DNA from 3 places in the Streptomyces sp. NPDC039480 genome. Region 1 is predicted to be linked to each of the others. Evidence: riboswitches for the same ligand, from Rfam matches in the RefSeq annotation. Region 1 holds a riboswitch; each other region holds the start of a gene.
The links. Region 1 has a riboswitch for cobalamin ahead of ACZ56E_RS11510 (energy-coupling factor ABC transporter permease). Riboswitches for the same ligand answer to the same signal wherever they lie in the genome.
Positions count from the first base shown of each region.

Region 2: it holds a riboswitch for cobalamin, as region 1 does, so the genes downstream of both, ACZ56E_RS31185 (cobalamin biosynthesis protein) here and ACZ56E_RS11510 (energy-coupling factor ABC transporter permease) in region 1, are expected to answer to the same signal.
Region 3: it holds a riboswitch for cobalamin, as region 1 does, so the genes downstream of both, ACZ56E_RS09560 (ribonucleoside-diphosphate reductase subunit alpha) here and ACZ56E_RS11510 (energy-coupling factor ABC transporter permease) in region 1, are expected to answer to the same signal.

Region 1 covers NZ_JBVITX010000003.1:185,554-190,326, reverse strand. The annotation lists gene ACZ56E_RS11520 (peptidoglycan recognition protein family protein) at 1-334, shown strand, start outside; gene ACZ56E_RS11515 (APH(3') family aminoglycoside O-phosphotransferase) at 716-1,537, shown strand; cobalamin riboswitch at 1,641-1,824, shown strand; gene ACZ56E_RS11510 (energy-coupling factor ABC transporter permease) at 1,855-2,583, shown strand; gene ACZ56E_RS11505 (energy-coupling factor ABC transporter substrate-binding protein) at 2,583-3,005, shown strand; gene cbiQ (cobalt ECF transporter T component CbiQ) at 3,012-3,761, shown strand; gene ACZ56E_RS11495 (energy-coupling factor ABC transporter ATP-binding protein) at 3,803-4,663, shown strand; gene ACZ56E_RS11490 (endo alpha-1,4 polygalactosaminidase) at 4,698-4,773, opposite strand, start outside.
Region 2 covers NZ_JBVITX010000011.1:294,325-299,097, reverse strand. The annotation lists gene ACZ56E_RS31200 (class II aldolase/adducin family protein) at 1-665, opposite strand, end outside; gene ACZ56E_RS31195 (inorganic phosphate transporter) at 975-2,270, shown strand; gene ACZ56E_RS31190 (hypothetical protein) at 2,283-2,507, shown strand; cobalamin riboswitch at 2,616-2,760, shown strand; gene ACZ56E_RS31185 (cobalamin biosynthesis protein) at 2,868-3,821, shown strand; gene ACZ56E_RS31180 (cobyric acid synthase) at 3,818-4,773, shown strand, end outside.
Region 3 covers NZ_JBVITX010000002.1:768,807-773,579, forward strand. The annotation lists gene ACZ56E_RS09560 (ribonucleoside-diphosphate reductase subunit alpha) at 1-1,831, opposite strand, end outside; cobalamin riboswitch at 1,963-2,085, opposite strand; gene ACZ56E_RS09565 (GNAT family N-acetyltransferase) at 2,147-2,647, opposite strand; gene mctP (monocarboxylate uptake permease MctP) at 2,728-4,356, opposite strand; gene ACZ56E_RS09575 (DUF3311 domain-containing protein) at 4,353-4,607, opposite strand; gene ACZ56E_RS09580 (CstA-like transporter-associated (seleno)protein) at 4,718-4,773, opposite strand, start outside.

The sequences.
Region 1 (4,773 bases):
CGTCGTCGGGGCGCACGCGCAGGGCTTCAACCGGGGCTCGACGGGCGTGGCGGCGATCGGCACATTCACGGCGGGGACTCCGGTGCCCAAGGCGATGACCGACGCCATCGCCGCGCTCGCCGCCTGGAAGCTCGGCCTCTCGGGCGTCGACCCGCGCGGTTCGGCGCGGCTGGTCTCCACCAACAGCCGGAGCCGGTTCGCGGCAGGGACCGACGCGGTCTTCCACACGATCGCGGCCCACAAGGACGGCTACGCCACGTCCTGCCCCGGAGCGTCCCTGACCGCCGAGATGCCGACGATCAGAGAAGCCGCAGCCCGGCTCCAGGGCAGATGAACCGAGGCGCCAGCAACGGCCCGCAGAGACCGATGTACGGCACCACCGTGCCGTCGACATCCTCGCGCGAGGCGGGACGCGCGCCGCACCGCACCGGTCTGTTCGTCCGTGGCAGTTTGCTGAAGTGCACGCCCCTTAGGCGGCTCTTGCTGCCTCCGACCGCTCCACGTGGACGATGGCGAGGCACTCCGAGGGGTGCCCGCGTAATGAGGGGCGCGCCCACGGCGAATGTCGCCGTGGCGATCAGTGTGGGGTGGGACGGCCTGGGCTCTGCAGCCTGCAGGGAGTCACCCCCCACGCAAACTGACAAAGTTCGCACCGGCAACGGATCAACACCCCCTCCGAAATATCAAGTGGGCCCCGCAGGAAGTCGCTGCCATGATGCCGATCATGAGCAGCGATCTGAGACAGAGGTACGCCGCATACCGCTGGACCCGCGCGACGAACGGCGCATCGGGCGCCGGGGTGCACCGCCTCACCGGAGCGGACGCGGGCAAACCCGAGTTGTACGTGAAGACCGCCCCCGTCACGCACGACGGATCACCCTCCGACCTGCAGGGCGAGGCCGACCGCCTCGCCTGGCTCGCCGGGCGGGGCATCCCGGTGCCGCGCATCGTCGAGCGGGGCGCCGACGACCGCACGGCGTGGCTGGTGACCGAGGCGGTGCCCGGCAGACCGGCCGCCGACGAGTGGCCTGCGGAGCAGCGGTACGCCGTGGCCGAGTCGCTCGCCGACCTCGCCGGAGCCCTGCACCGACTGCCCCTGGAGGACTGCCCGTTCGACCGCTCCCTGCCGGTCACCATGGAGCAGGCCGCACACCACGTCGCCGAAGGCCTGCTGGACCTGGACGATCTCGACGAGGAGCGCGCCGGATGGACCGGGCAGCGCCTCCTCGACGAACTGCGCCGCACCCGCCCGGCGGCGGAGGACCTGGTCGTCACCCACGGCGACCTCACCCCGGAGAACGTCCTCCTCGACCCCGACACCTGCCGCGTCACCGGAGTCATCGACGTCGTCCGCCTCGGCAGGGCGGACCGGCACACCGATCTCGCCATACTCGTAAGGGAGTTGGCGCACGAGGAAGACCCCTGGTTCGGACCCGAGTACGCCGAACGGTTCCTGCGGCGGTACGAGGAGCAGACGGCGACCGCGGCCGACAAGGAGAAGCTGGACTTCTACCGGCTGCTCGACGAATTCTTCTGACCGGGCGGACAGCCTCTGAGCAGGGGCGTACGCGGTGGTGGTGTGCGCTCGGGTGTGCCACCGGCGCGACCCGCGTGCAAGTTGTCAGGCAGATCTTTGCGCACTAGTGTCACCACGCCTTGGTGCTCGGGAAATCCGGTGTGATGCCGGTGCGGCCCTCGCCACTGTGATCGGGAAGTCCGGCTCCAGCCCTCGCGGCAGCCACTGGGTGCACACGTACCCGGGAAGGCGGAGTCCGGTCGGTACGACCCGTCAGCCAGGAGACCGGCCAAGGCACGTTGTCCATCCACGAGGTGCTGGAGAGGGTCTGCTGAGCCATGCACATAGCCGAGGGTTTCCTCCCGCCGGCGCACGCGATCGCCTGGGGCGTAGCGTCCGCGCCGTTCGTCGTCCACGGAGTCCGCTCCCTGACCCGTGAAGTCAAGGAACACCCGGAGAGCACGCTGCTCCTCGGTGCCTCCGGGGCCTTCACGTTTGTCCTTTCCGCGTTGAAAATCCCCTCGGTGACGGGCAGTTGCTCGCACCCGACGGGGACCGGGCTCGGGGCGATCCTGTTCCGGCCACCGATCATGACGGTGCTCGGCACCATCACCCTGCTCTTCCAGGCCCTGCTGCTCGCCCACGGCGGACTCACCACCCTGGGCGCCAACGTGTTCTCCATGGCGATCATCGGCCCCTGGGCGGGTTACGCGGTCTACCGGCTCCTGAGGCGGTACGACGTGCCGCTCATGGTCACCGTGTTCTTCGGGGCATTCGTCGCCGACCTGACCACGTACTGCGTCACCAGCGTCCAGCTGGCCCTCGCGTTCCCCGACCCCGGCAGCGGTTTCCTGGGCGCCCTGGGCAAGTTCGGCGGCATCTTCGCCGTCACGCAGATCCCCCTGGCCGTCAGCGAAGGCCTGCTCACCGTCCTGGTGATGCGTCTGCTCGTGCAGTCCAGCAAGGGCGAACTGACCCGCCTCGGCGTACTGCTGCAGCGCAAGCAGGCGGACACCGCGAAGAAGGCGGACACGACGAAGAAGACCGAGACGGGGGCCAGCGCCTGATGAGCCGGAACGCGAAGATCAACACACTGCTGCTCCTCATCGTCGCCGCGCTCGCGGTCCTTCCCCTGGCGCTCGGTCTCGGCGACGACGAGGAAGAGCCGTTCGCCGGCGCCGACGCCCAGGCCGAGACGGCGATCACCGAGATCGACCCGGACTATGATCCATGGTTCTCGCCGCTGTACGAACCCCCGTCCGGGGAAGTCGAGTCGGCGCTGTTCGCCCTGCAGGCGGCCATCGGCGCGGGCGTCCTCGCGTACTACTTCGGGCTGCGCAAGGGCCGCCGCCAGGGCGCGGAACAGGCACGGGACGAAGCGACGCGACCAGAAGCAGCGGGGACGGAAGCAGTGGGGCCGTCCACGTCGACCGGCTCCGGTGAGCCGGTCGACGTGGACGGCCCCCGGTCCGGGACCGAGCGGGTCTGACCCGGCGTGCTGCCCATCGACGCGGCGGCGCACAGCAGTCGCTGGCGCCGCCGGCATCCCGTGGACAAGGCCGTGCTCGGTCTCGGCCTCACCGTCCTGGCCATCTCGCTGCCGCCCTGGCCGGGCGCCGTCCTGGTGCTGGTCGCCGCGCTCGCCCTGCTGCTCGGCCCGGCGGGCGTGCCGCCCGGCAAACTGTGGCGCGCCTACCGTGTGCCGCTCGGCTTCTGCGTGACCGGCGCCCTGACCCTGCTCGTCCAGGTCGGCGGCCCGGACGGGTTCGTGGCGTTCGCGGACGGCGGCCCGGCGCGCGCGGGCGGTCTGCTTCTGCGGACCTCCGCGGCCTCGCTCGGCGTCCTCCTGTTCGCCTTCACCACGCCCATGTCGGACCTGCTGCCCCGCCTGGTGAAGGCGGGGGTGCCCGCGCCGGTCGTGGACGTGGCACTCGTCACGTACCGCATGAGCTTCCTGCTCCTGGACTCCATGAGCCGGATCCGGCAGGCGCAGGCCGCCCGGCTCGGCCACACTACCCGCGCTGCCACCTGGCGCTCCCTCGCCGGTCTCGGCGCCACCGCGTTCGTGCGCGCCTTCGACCGGGCGAGCCGGCTGCAGGCCGGGCTCGCCGGGCGCGGCTACGACGGCACCCTGCGCGTCCTCGTGCCCGAGGCCCGGATCTCCCGGCCCTTCCTGGCCGCGGGCGCGGCACTTCTCGTGGGCCTGGTGGCCCTGACCCTCGTACTGGAAAGGTTCCTTCCATGAGCGCCACGAGTGCCACGAGCGCCGGGGGCGGCGCGAGCGCCATGAGCGAGGCCGTGGTCGCTCTGCGCGCGGTGTCCTACGCGTACGAGGACGGGCCCACCGTGCTCAGCGGCCTCGACTTCGACGTCGTCGAGGGCCGTGCCCTCGCCCTGCTCGGACGCAACGGCAGCGGCAAGACCACCCTCATGCGACTGCTCAGCGGCGGACTGCGGCCCGCCTCCGGCGAGTTGACGGTCGAGGGCGTCCCCGTGACGTACCACCGGAAGGGCCTGACCCGGCTGCGTACGACCGTGCAGCTCGTGGTGCAGGACCCCGACGACCAGCTGTTCGCCGCCTCGGTCGAACAGGACGTCTCCTTCGGCCCCTTGAACCTCGGCCTGCCCGACGCCGAGGTCCGGGACCGGGTCGCCGAGGCGCTCGCCGCCCTCGACATCACCGCGCTCGCCGACCGGCCCACCCACCTGCTCTCCTACGGCCAGCGGAAGCGGACCGCCATCGCGGGAGCCGTCGCGATGCGCCCCCGCGTGCTCATCCTCGACGAGCCGACCGCGGGACTCGACCCCGACGGCCAGGAACGCCTCCTCGCCACCCTGCAACGGCTGCGGGACGCCGGGACGACCGTGGTCATGGCGACCCACGACGTCGATCTGGCGCTGCGCTGGGCCGACGACGCGGCGCTGCTCACACCCTCCGGGGTGCGGACGGGACCGGTCGCCGAGACGCTTGCCCGCCGGGACCTGCTGGCCGAGGCCGGGCTGCACCTGCCGTGGGGCGTCGCCGTCGGCGAGCTGCTGCGCACGTGCGGCCTCGCGGGGGAGGCGGGGGAGGAGCCGCGTACCGCGGAGGAGTTGGCGGCCCTGGCCGCTGGAGCCCGCGGCCGGGGCCCTCAGCAGTGCCGGTAGCCGGGGTCCTCAGCAGTGCCGGTAGCCGGGGTCCTCAGCAGTGCCGGTACACGTAGCCTTCCTCGCCGGCGGCCAGGACGTCGCGGTCGCGCAGCGTGACGGACAGCTTC
Region 2 (4,773 bases), on a different contig from region 1:
CCCCGCAGTTTGTCCTGTGCTGCGCGCAGCTGGTCCGGGGAGAGGAGCGTCGGTGTGTGGCCGGGGACCGCGGCGGCCGTGAGCCAGAGGCGGGACATCCACTCCAGCTGGGCGGTGCGGTCGTACGCCTGGGAGAGGTCGTCTCCGTAGGTGACCGTTCCGTGGTTCTGGAGGAGGCAGCCCGTGCGGTCGCGCAGGGCGCGGAGCATGTGCCCGGCCAGCTCGTCGGTGCCGTACAGGGCGTAGGGCGCGACGCGGACGGGGCCGCCGAGTGCGCCGGTCATGTAGTGGACCGCCGGGAGCTCGGGGACCAGCATCGAGACGGCCGTGGCGTGCACCGCGTGGGTGTGGACGACGGCGCCCGCGTCGGTGTCGCGGTAGATCGCGAGGTGCATGGGGAGTTCGCTGGTCGGCGCGAGATCGCCGAGGACTTGCCGTCCTTCGAGGTCGACGCCGACCGCGTCCTCGGGCCGCAGCCGGTCGTACGGGACCCCGCTCGGGGTGACGAGGACGGTCCCGCCGACGCGTACGGAGACGTTGCCCGAGGTGCCGACGACCAGGCCGTCCTCCACCGTCCTGCGGGCCGTGAGGACCAGCTCGGCCCAGGCTTTCCGGACGGCGTCGCGCGCCGCGTCCCCACCCTCGTCGTGCCGCTGCTCAGTCATGCGGCGATCCTGCCAGCCGGGCGATTCCGGTTACCGGCGGCCCTCGGCGTGATCAGGATCTCTTCGGGAGGTCGCGGGGCCGGTGGGGGCGGGTCGCGCGGGGGTCGCCGCCGGATGGCGGAGCGCAACACTCCGCCCAGTTTGCGGGCTTCCTGCCCCCGATCCGTACGATCGTCATCGGACACCTGGTCGATACGGAGCGATGGCACTCCACTTCGGGTCACCGCACCGCCCGTCCCAGTTCACTTTCCGTTCACCCAGGTTGCCTACGTTCCACATGCCACTGACGTCCAACAGAAGCCTGGGTAAATGGAACACATCACGCTTCTCCTCGGGATCGTGATCGTCACCGCTCTCGTGTTCGATTTCACGAACGGTTTCCACGACACTGCCAACGCGATGGCGACGACCATCTCGACCGGCGCTCTCAAGCCCAAGACGGCGGTGGCCATGTCCGCCGTGCTCAACCTCGTCGGAGCCTTCCTCTCCGTCGAAGTCGCCAAGACGATCTCCGGCGGCATCGTCAACGAGGACGGCCTGAAAACCGAGGTCATCTTCGCCGCGCTCGTCGGCGCGATTCTCTGGAATCTCCTGACCTGGCTGGTGGGCCTGCCCTCCAGCTCCTCCCACGCCCTCTTCGGCGGCCTCATCGGCGCCGCGGTCATGTCGATGGGCTGGTCGTCGATCGACGGCGGCACCGTCGTCACCAAGATCCTGATCCCGGCCCTCGCCGCGCCGCTCGTGGCGGGTCTCGCCGCGACGCTGGCCACGCGCCTGACGTACCGGATCGGCCGCAACACCGACACCAAGGCCACCGCGAAGGGCTACCGCGCGGGCCAGATCGCCTCCGCGGGCCTGGTCTCGCTGGCCCACGGCACGAACGACGCGCAGAAGACCATGGGCATCATCACGCTCGCCCTGGTCACCGGCGGCGTCCTGAACCCCGGCGCGAACCCCCCGATGTGGGTCATCGTCTCGGCCGGTGTGGCCATCGCCCTCGGTACGTACCTCGGCGGCTGGCGCATCATCCGCACCATGGGCAAGGGCCTCACCGACCTCCAGCCGCAGCAGGGCTTCGCCGCCCAGACCAGCGCCGCGACGGTCATCCTGGCCTCCTCCCACCTGGGCTTCTCGCTCTCCACCACCCAGTCCTGCTCCGGCGCCGTGATGGGCGCGGGCCTCGGCCGCAAGGGCGGCGTGGTCCGCTGGTCGACCGCGACCCGGATGTTCGTCGCCTGGGGTCTGACGCTGCCGGCCGCCGGCCTGGTCGGCGCGGGCGCCGAGTTCCTCACCAAGCAGGGCCCCTGGGGCGTCGCGGTCACCGCCGCGCTCCTGGTCGCCGGCTCGGCCGTCATCTGGGCGCTCTCGCGGCGCAACGCCGTCGACCACACCAACGTCACCGACGACGAGATCCGTCACGACGGCGCCACCGGTGCCGAGCCCGCGGGCGTCGTGACCACCGCGATCGCCGCCGTCACCCCGCCCCCGACGGGCGCGATGGCCGCCTCGACCGGCCCCGACGAGGCCGTCAAGGCCACCGTCACGGCCCCGACCACCACCACGACCGGTGCCATGGCGGAACCCGCCAGGACCGCGACGGTATAAGGACAGATCACCATGAGCATCGACTGGGCAGCTCTCGGCTCCGTCTTCGGAGTCAGCCTCGCGGTGACGGTGGCCCTGGTGGGCCTGTTCACCCTCGGCGTCGTCGGCCTCTCCAAGCAGGAGACGGCGGCCGCATCGGACGGCGGTTCCGCGGCCATGGCGCGCACCGGCGCGTACGCCTGCTTCGCGCTGTGCGCGGCGGCCGTGGCGTACGGGATCTATCTGATCGTCGCCTGACAGCGGAGTTCCCCGGTGGGGCGCGGAGCGTGCGGAACGCTTCGCGCCCCACCGGCGTGTGTGGGCCCCAACACACTCTCCCGCCGCAGGTCAACGGCGAGTTGACGGGCATTCGCGGGGCGTGGTGGACTGCCGGGGCCAACTACGGCGGCAGAAGAGGAAGCCGGTGCGAATCCGGCGCGGTCCCGCCACTGTCACCGGGGAGCGACGCTCCCCGTGAGCCAGGAACTCTCGCCGCCGATCACGTCGAACCAGGGCGCGGACACCCTGAGTGAGGACATATCGCCATGCGCGGCCGCCCGTTGCCGGTTCCTTCCCTGAGTACGAGTTCCCTCCTCAGTGCAGCGACGGGCTGAGCCCATGAGTGCCGATCGCGACTTCGCGTACGGCGCCGCCGCCGGACTCCTCGGTGACCTGCTGCTCGGCGATCCGCGCCGGGGCCATCCGGTCGCCGCGTTCGGACGTGCCGCGGGCGCCGTCGAGCGGATGCTGTGGCGTGACCACCGCGGGTGGGGCGCGCTGCACGCCGTGGTGTGCGCCGGGGGCGCGGCGGGCGCCGCAGCCCTCGCCTCTTCTCTCGTACGCCGGTCACGCGCCGGTTCGGTGGCGCTGACCGCCGCCGCGACCTGGGCCGTGGTCGGCGGCACCTCCCTCGGCCGTGAGGCGCGGGCCGTCGGCGGGGCGCTGGAGGCCGACGACATCGAGGTCGCGCGGGAGCGGCTGCCGCATCTGTGCGGGCGCGACCCGCAGGCGCTGGACGCCGACGGCGTCGCACGGGCCGTCGTGGAGTCCGTTGCCGAGAACACGTCCGACGCGGTGGTGGGGGCGCTCGTGTGGGGCGCCATCGGCGGGGTGCCGGGGCTCGTCGCCTTCCGCGCCGTGAACACGCTGGACGCGATGGTCGGCCACAAGTCGTCGAGGTACCGGCGTTACGGGTGGGCCTCGGCCCGTCTCGACGACGTCTTCGGGTGGCCGGGGGCGCGGCTCACCGCCGCGCTGGCCGTGCTGGCGGGGGACTCGCCGTCGGGGGCGGTCAAGGCGTGGCGTTCCGACGCCGCGCAGCACCCCAGTCCCAACGCGGGGCCCGTCGAGGCCGCCTTCGCGGGGGCGTTGGGCGTGCGGCTCGGGGGGACCCTCTCGTACGCGGGGCGGGTCGAGCACCGGCCCGTCCTGAACGGGTCGGGGCGGGACGTGCGGGTGGCGGACATCGAGCGGGCCGTGAAGCTGTCCCGGCGCGTGAGCTGGCTGGCACTGGGAGTCGCGGTGACGGCCCGCCGGGCGCTGCGGTCGGCGAAGTCGAGGAGAGACGTATGAGTGGCGGGTTGCTCGTCGCGGGGACCACATCGGACGCGGGGAAGAGCGTCGTCACCGCCGGCATCTGCCGGTGGCTGACCCGCAAGGGCGTGTCCGTCGCGCCGTTCAAGGCGCAGAACATGTCCCTGAACTCCTTCGTCACGCGCGAGGGTGCCGAGATCGGGCGCGCGCAGGCCATGCAGGCGCAGGCCGCCCGCGTCGAGCCGAGCGCGCTGATGAACCCGGTGCTGCTCAAGCCGGGCGGCGATCGCTCCAGCCAGGTCGTGCTCATGGGCAAGCCGGTGGGTGAGATGAGTGCGCGTGGCTACCACGGGGGGCGGCAGGCCGCGCTGCTCGACACCGTCGTGGGATGCCTGGAGGAGCTGCGGGGCAGCTATGACGCCGTGATCTGTGAGGGCGCGGGCAGTCCCGCCGAGATCAATCTGCGGCGCACCGACATCGTGAACATGGGCATCGCGCGCGCCGCCCGCTTCCCCGTCCTGGTGGTCGGTGACATCGACCGGGGCGGGGTGTTCGCGTCGTTCTTCGGGACGACGGCGCTGCTGAGCGCGGCGGACCAGGAGCTCGTCGCCGGGTATCTGGTGAACAAGTTCCGCGGGGACGTCTCCCTCCTCGAACCGGGGCTCGACATGCTGCTCGGTCTGACCGGGCGGCGCACGTACGGCGTGCTGCCGTTCCAGCACGGGCTCGGCATCGACGAGGAGGACGGCCTGCGGGTCTCCCTGCGGGGCGCGGTGCGGGAGTCCGTGGTGGCGCCGCCGGTCGGCGAGGACGTGCTGCGGGTCGCCGTGTGCGCGGTGCCGCTGATGTCCAACTTCACGGATGTGGACGCGCTGGCCGCCGAGCCGGGCGTCGTCGTGCGGTTCGTGGACCGGGCGGAGGAGCTCGTCGACGCGGACCTCGTGGTCGTACCGGGCACGCGCGGCACGGTGAAGGCGCTGCGGTGGCTGCG
Region 3 (4,773 bases), on a different contig from region 1:
GCATGCCGGTGGTGGCGATACGTTCCCGCAGGGCCGCCCAGCGCTCGGGCCAGGTCAGCTCGACGCCGTAGTGGTCGGGGTGCAGGACACCGCGGGCCGTGCGGGTCTTCTCCCAGGCGGGGAGGGGGCCGTTGCGCTCGGCGAGGTCCGCGGAGGCCTCGTACGCGGCGAGCATGATCCGCTCGGCGATGCGGGTGGAGAGGGCGCGGGCCTCGGGGGAGTCGAAGGGCAGCTTCAGCTGGAAGAAGACGTCCTGGAGGCCCATCGCGCCGAGGCCCACCGGGCGCCACTTGGCGTTGGAGCGGCCGGCCTGCTCGGTCGGGTAGAAGTTGATGTCGACGACGCGGTCGAGGAAGGTGACGGCGGTGCGGACGGTCTCGTCGAGCCGCTCCCAGTCGATGTCACCCGCCTCCTGGTCCACGAACGCGCCGAGGTTCACCGAGCCGAGGTTGCAGACGGCCGTCTCCCCGTCGTCCGTCACCTCCAGGATCTCCGTGCAGAGGTTCGAGGAGTGCACGGTGTGGCCGGGCTCCGCCGTCTGGTTGGCGGTGCGGTTGGCGGCGTCCTTGAACGTCATCCAGCCGTTGCCGGTCTGCGCGAGGGTGCGCATCATGCGGCCGTACAGGTCACGGGCCGACATGGTCTTCTTCGCGAGCCCGGCGGCCTCGGCGGCGCGGTAGGCGGCGTCGAACTCCTCGCCCCACAGGTCGACGAGCTCGGGCACGTCGGACGGCGAGAACAGCGACCACTGCTGGTCGGCGGCGACCCGGCGCATGAACTCGTCGGGGATCCAGTGCGCGAGGTTGAGGTTGTGCGTGCGCCGCTGGTCCTCACCCGTGTTGTCGCGCAGCTCCAGGAACTCCTCGATGTCGGAGTGCCAGGTCTCCAGGTAGACCGCGGCCGCGCCCTTGCGCCGGCCGCCCTGGTTCACGGCGGCGACCGAGGCGTCCAGGGTCTTCAGGAACGGCACGATGCCGTTCGAGTGCCCGTTCGTCCCGCGGATCAGCGAACCCCGGGAGCGGATGCGGGAGTACGAGAGGCCGATGCCGCCCGCGTGCTTGGAGAGCCGCGCGACCTGGTGGTAGCGGTCGTAGATCGAGTCGAGCTCGTCCAGCGGGGAGTCGAGGAGGTAGCAGGACGACATCTGCGGGTGGCGGGTGCCGGAGTTGAAGAGCGTCGGCGAGGACGGCAGGTAGTCCAGGCGGCTCATCAGGCGGTACAGCGCGGCCACTTCGTCGAGCGCGCGTGCGCTGCCGTCCTCCGCGAGGCCGCTCGCCACGCGCAGCATGAAGTGCTGCGGCGTCTCGATGACCTGCCGGGTGATGGGGTGGCGCAGCAGATAGCGGCTGTGCAGGGTGCGCAGGCCGAAGTACTCGAAGCGGAGGTCGGCGCCGTCGGCGAGCGCGGCCTCCACGAGCGCGTCGAGCCGGGCCGCGTGTTCGGTGACGAAGGACGCCGTGCGGTCGGCGATCAGGCCCTCGCGGTGGCCGACGGCGATCGACTCGGTGAAGGAGCGCACGCCCTGCGACGCGGCCTCGGCGGTGATGGAGAGGGTGAGCAGCCGGGCGGCGAGCCGGGAGTAGGCCGGGTCCTCCGAGATGAGCCCCGCGGCCGCCTCGGTCGCCAGCTCGCGCAGCTCCGACTCGTCGGCTCTGGCCGACCGGCCGCGCAGCGCGGCGGCGGCGACCCGGCCGGGGTCGGTGTCGGGGAGGTCGGCGGTGAGGTCGGTCAGGGTCCGCAGCAGCGCGGCCCCCGGTCCGTCGGTGCCTTCGGTACCCTCGGCGGTCGACTGTGACAGCGCTGACGCAGGTTCGGCAGGCGCGATGGTCACGTGGAGCTCTCCCTCGCTCGGCTCTGGGCCTGGGGGAGAGGACGGCACACACGGGCGCACCCGGGCAGGGCGGCGTACCGCGTCCACCGGCCCATTCCACGAGGCCCGGACGGTCGGCACCCGGGCCGGACGGCACGGGTGCACTGCCGGCAGGTCTTCGGACTCCGCGTACGACAAATGCGTACACGTCTACCGTTGCGGGACAGTTCCGGACTTGCACCGGATTCCCCTGCGGCGACAGCGAGCATGAGCATACATCTTGTGCCGCGCTCTTGAAGCAGGCCCACATCTTGTGTCGGCTTGCGGGGGCGGTGACTAGAGTTTCAATGCGTACGTCAGCAGTGGCACCGTCTCGATCGGCCTCCAGTCGCGCTCGGGCGTCCGCACGAAGCCGAGGCGCTCGTACAGCCGGTGGGCGGCGTGCATGGACCTCTGCGTGGACAGGACGAGCGCGCCGCGGCCCGCCTCCTCGGCGCGTCGCACGCACTCCCGTACGAGCGTCTCGCCCACGCCCCGGCCCCGCGTCTCGGGGGAGACGGCCAGCATGCGGATCTCCGCCTCGTTGTCCCGCGCGATGTCGGCCATCGGGCCGCCGGCCGGCACGTAGGTGACGCAGCCGAGCACCTGCCCGTCCGCCGCGGCCACCAGGACCTCGGCCGCCGCCGCCCGCGCCGGCACGTCGCGCAGCACCGTGAGATAGGGGTCCTCCGCGCCGAAGTCCAGGTGCCCCTCGGAGAGATAGGCCTGCGCGGTGAGCTCGCCGATGGTCTCGTAGTCCTCGGGTCGTGCCTCTCTGATGCTGATCGTGAAATCCATGGGCGCAGTGTGCAACACGGGTACGACAAAGGGCCGCCGGTTTTTTCCGGCGGCCCGAGTCGCGTGCGCGGTGGTGCGGATCAGTGCCCGGCGCCCGCTGTCGCCTTCGGCAGTTCCTGGACGACGCCGGGGTCGCCGGCGTCCGCCGTGTAGTCCTCCGGCGACGTCTCGTCGATGCCCTCGGGCGCCTTCAGCGCCTTCAGGACGAAGGTGAGGACGACGGTCACGACCACGTTCAGGACGAACGCGGTGAGGCCGATGTAGCCGATCTCGCCGATGCCCGGGATCGTGTCGGACGAGCCGCCGAAGTGTTTCTGCGTGGGCGAGGCGACGCCGTACGCGGCGAGCGTGCCGTAGACCATGCCGACCGCCCAGCCCGCGAGCAGCGCCCAGCGGTGGAACCACCGGGTGAACAGGCCGCCGACCAGCGCGGGCATCGTCTGCAGGATCCAGATGCCGCCCAGGAGCTGGAAGTTGATCGCGACGGTCTTGTCCATGCCGAGGACGAAGACGAGGGCGCCCACCTTCACCATGAGCGAGACGAGCTTGGAGACCTTGGTCTCCTGCGCGGGCGTCGCGTCCGGCTTGATGAAGTCCTTGTAGATGTTGCGGGTGAAGAGGTTCGCGGCTGCGATGGACATGATGGCGGCAGGCACGAGCGCGCCGATGCCGATCGCGGCGAAGGCGACGCCCGTGAACCAGTCGGGGAACATGTTCTCGAAGAGCTGCGGGATCGCCAGCTGGCCGTTCTCGACCTTCACCCCGGCCGCGATCGCCATGAAGCCGAGCAGCGCGAGCAGGCCCAGCATCAGGGAGTACAGGGGCAGGATCGTGGTGTTGCGGCGGATCACGTTCCGGCTCTTGGAGGAGAGCGTCGCCGTGATCGAGTGCGGGTACATGAAGAGCGCGAGGGCCGAGCCGAGCGCCAGGGTCGCGTACGTCCACTGACCGGCCTCGGGCGGTGCGAGCGCGCCGCGCGGCTTGTCGGTCGCCGGGTTGGTCTGCGAGAACGCCTCGCCCGCCTTGGCGAAGATGTCGTCGAAGCCGCCGAGCTTGATCGGTATGTAGATGATCGCGACGACGATGACGAGGTAGATCAGACCGTCCTTCACGAACGCGATCAGCGCGGGCGCGCGCAGCCCCGACGAGTACGTGTACGCGGCGAGCACGGCGAACGCGATCAGGAGCGGCAGGTCCTTGATGAACCAGTTGGTGTCGGGACCGCCGCCGATCCCCATGACGTCGAGGACGGCCTGGATGCCGACCAGCTGGAGCGCGATGTACGGCATCGTGGCGAGGATGCCGGTGACCGCGACGGCCAGCGAGAGCCCCTTGGAGCCGAAGCGTCCGCGCACGAAGTCGGAGGTGGTCACATAGCCGTGCTTGTGCGAGACCGACCACAGGCGCGGCAGGAAGGTGAAGATCAGCGGGTAGACGAGGATCGTGTACGGCACGGCGAAGAAGCCGGCCGCGCCCGCCGCGTAGATCGCCGCGGGGACGGCCACGAAGGTGTAGGCGGTGTAGAGGTCGCCGCCGAGCAGGAACCAGGTGACCCAGGTGCCGAACGACCGTCCGCCGAGGCCCCATTCGTCCAGGCTCTGGTCGTTCTCGGCCTTGCGCCAGCGGGCCGCGAGGAAGCCCATGACCGTGACCGCGAGGAAGAAGAAGATGAAGACCGCGAGGGCGACGCCGTTGACTCCGTCCTTCATGACCGCGCCCCTTCCTTGCGGGCGCGCTGGTCACGCTGCCACAGCTTGTAAGCGATCATCGTGAGCACCGTGGAGATGAGCACCCACAGCATCTGGTACCAGTAGAAGAAGGGGATACCGATGAAGGTGGGCTCGATCTTGGCGTAGGAGCTCACCCACAGCATCGCCACGAACGGCGCGACAAGGCAGACGGCGATGACCACGCGGACCGGCGTGACGACCGGTCTGTTCACTTCAGGTGCATCTGACATATCGCGGCTCCGTTCCCTCACTTATCCCATGCTTAACGTGCGGGAAATCTAAGCGAGAGTCTTGATCTATGGAACCCCTGTCCGGATAACGGACGAGTCAATGTGCCTGTTCAGCAGCAGCGGAAGCCCTTTCGGGGGTCCGACTCCTGCTGGTCTGTCCGCATGC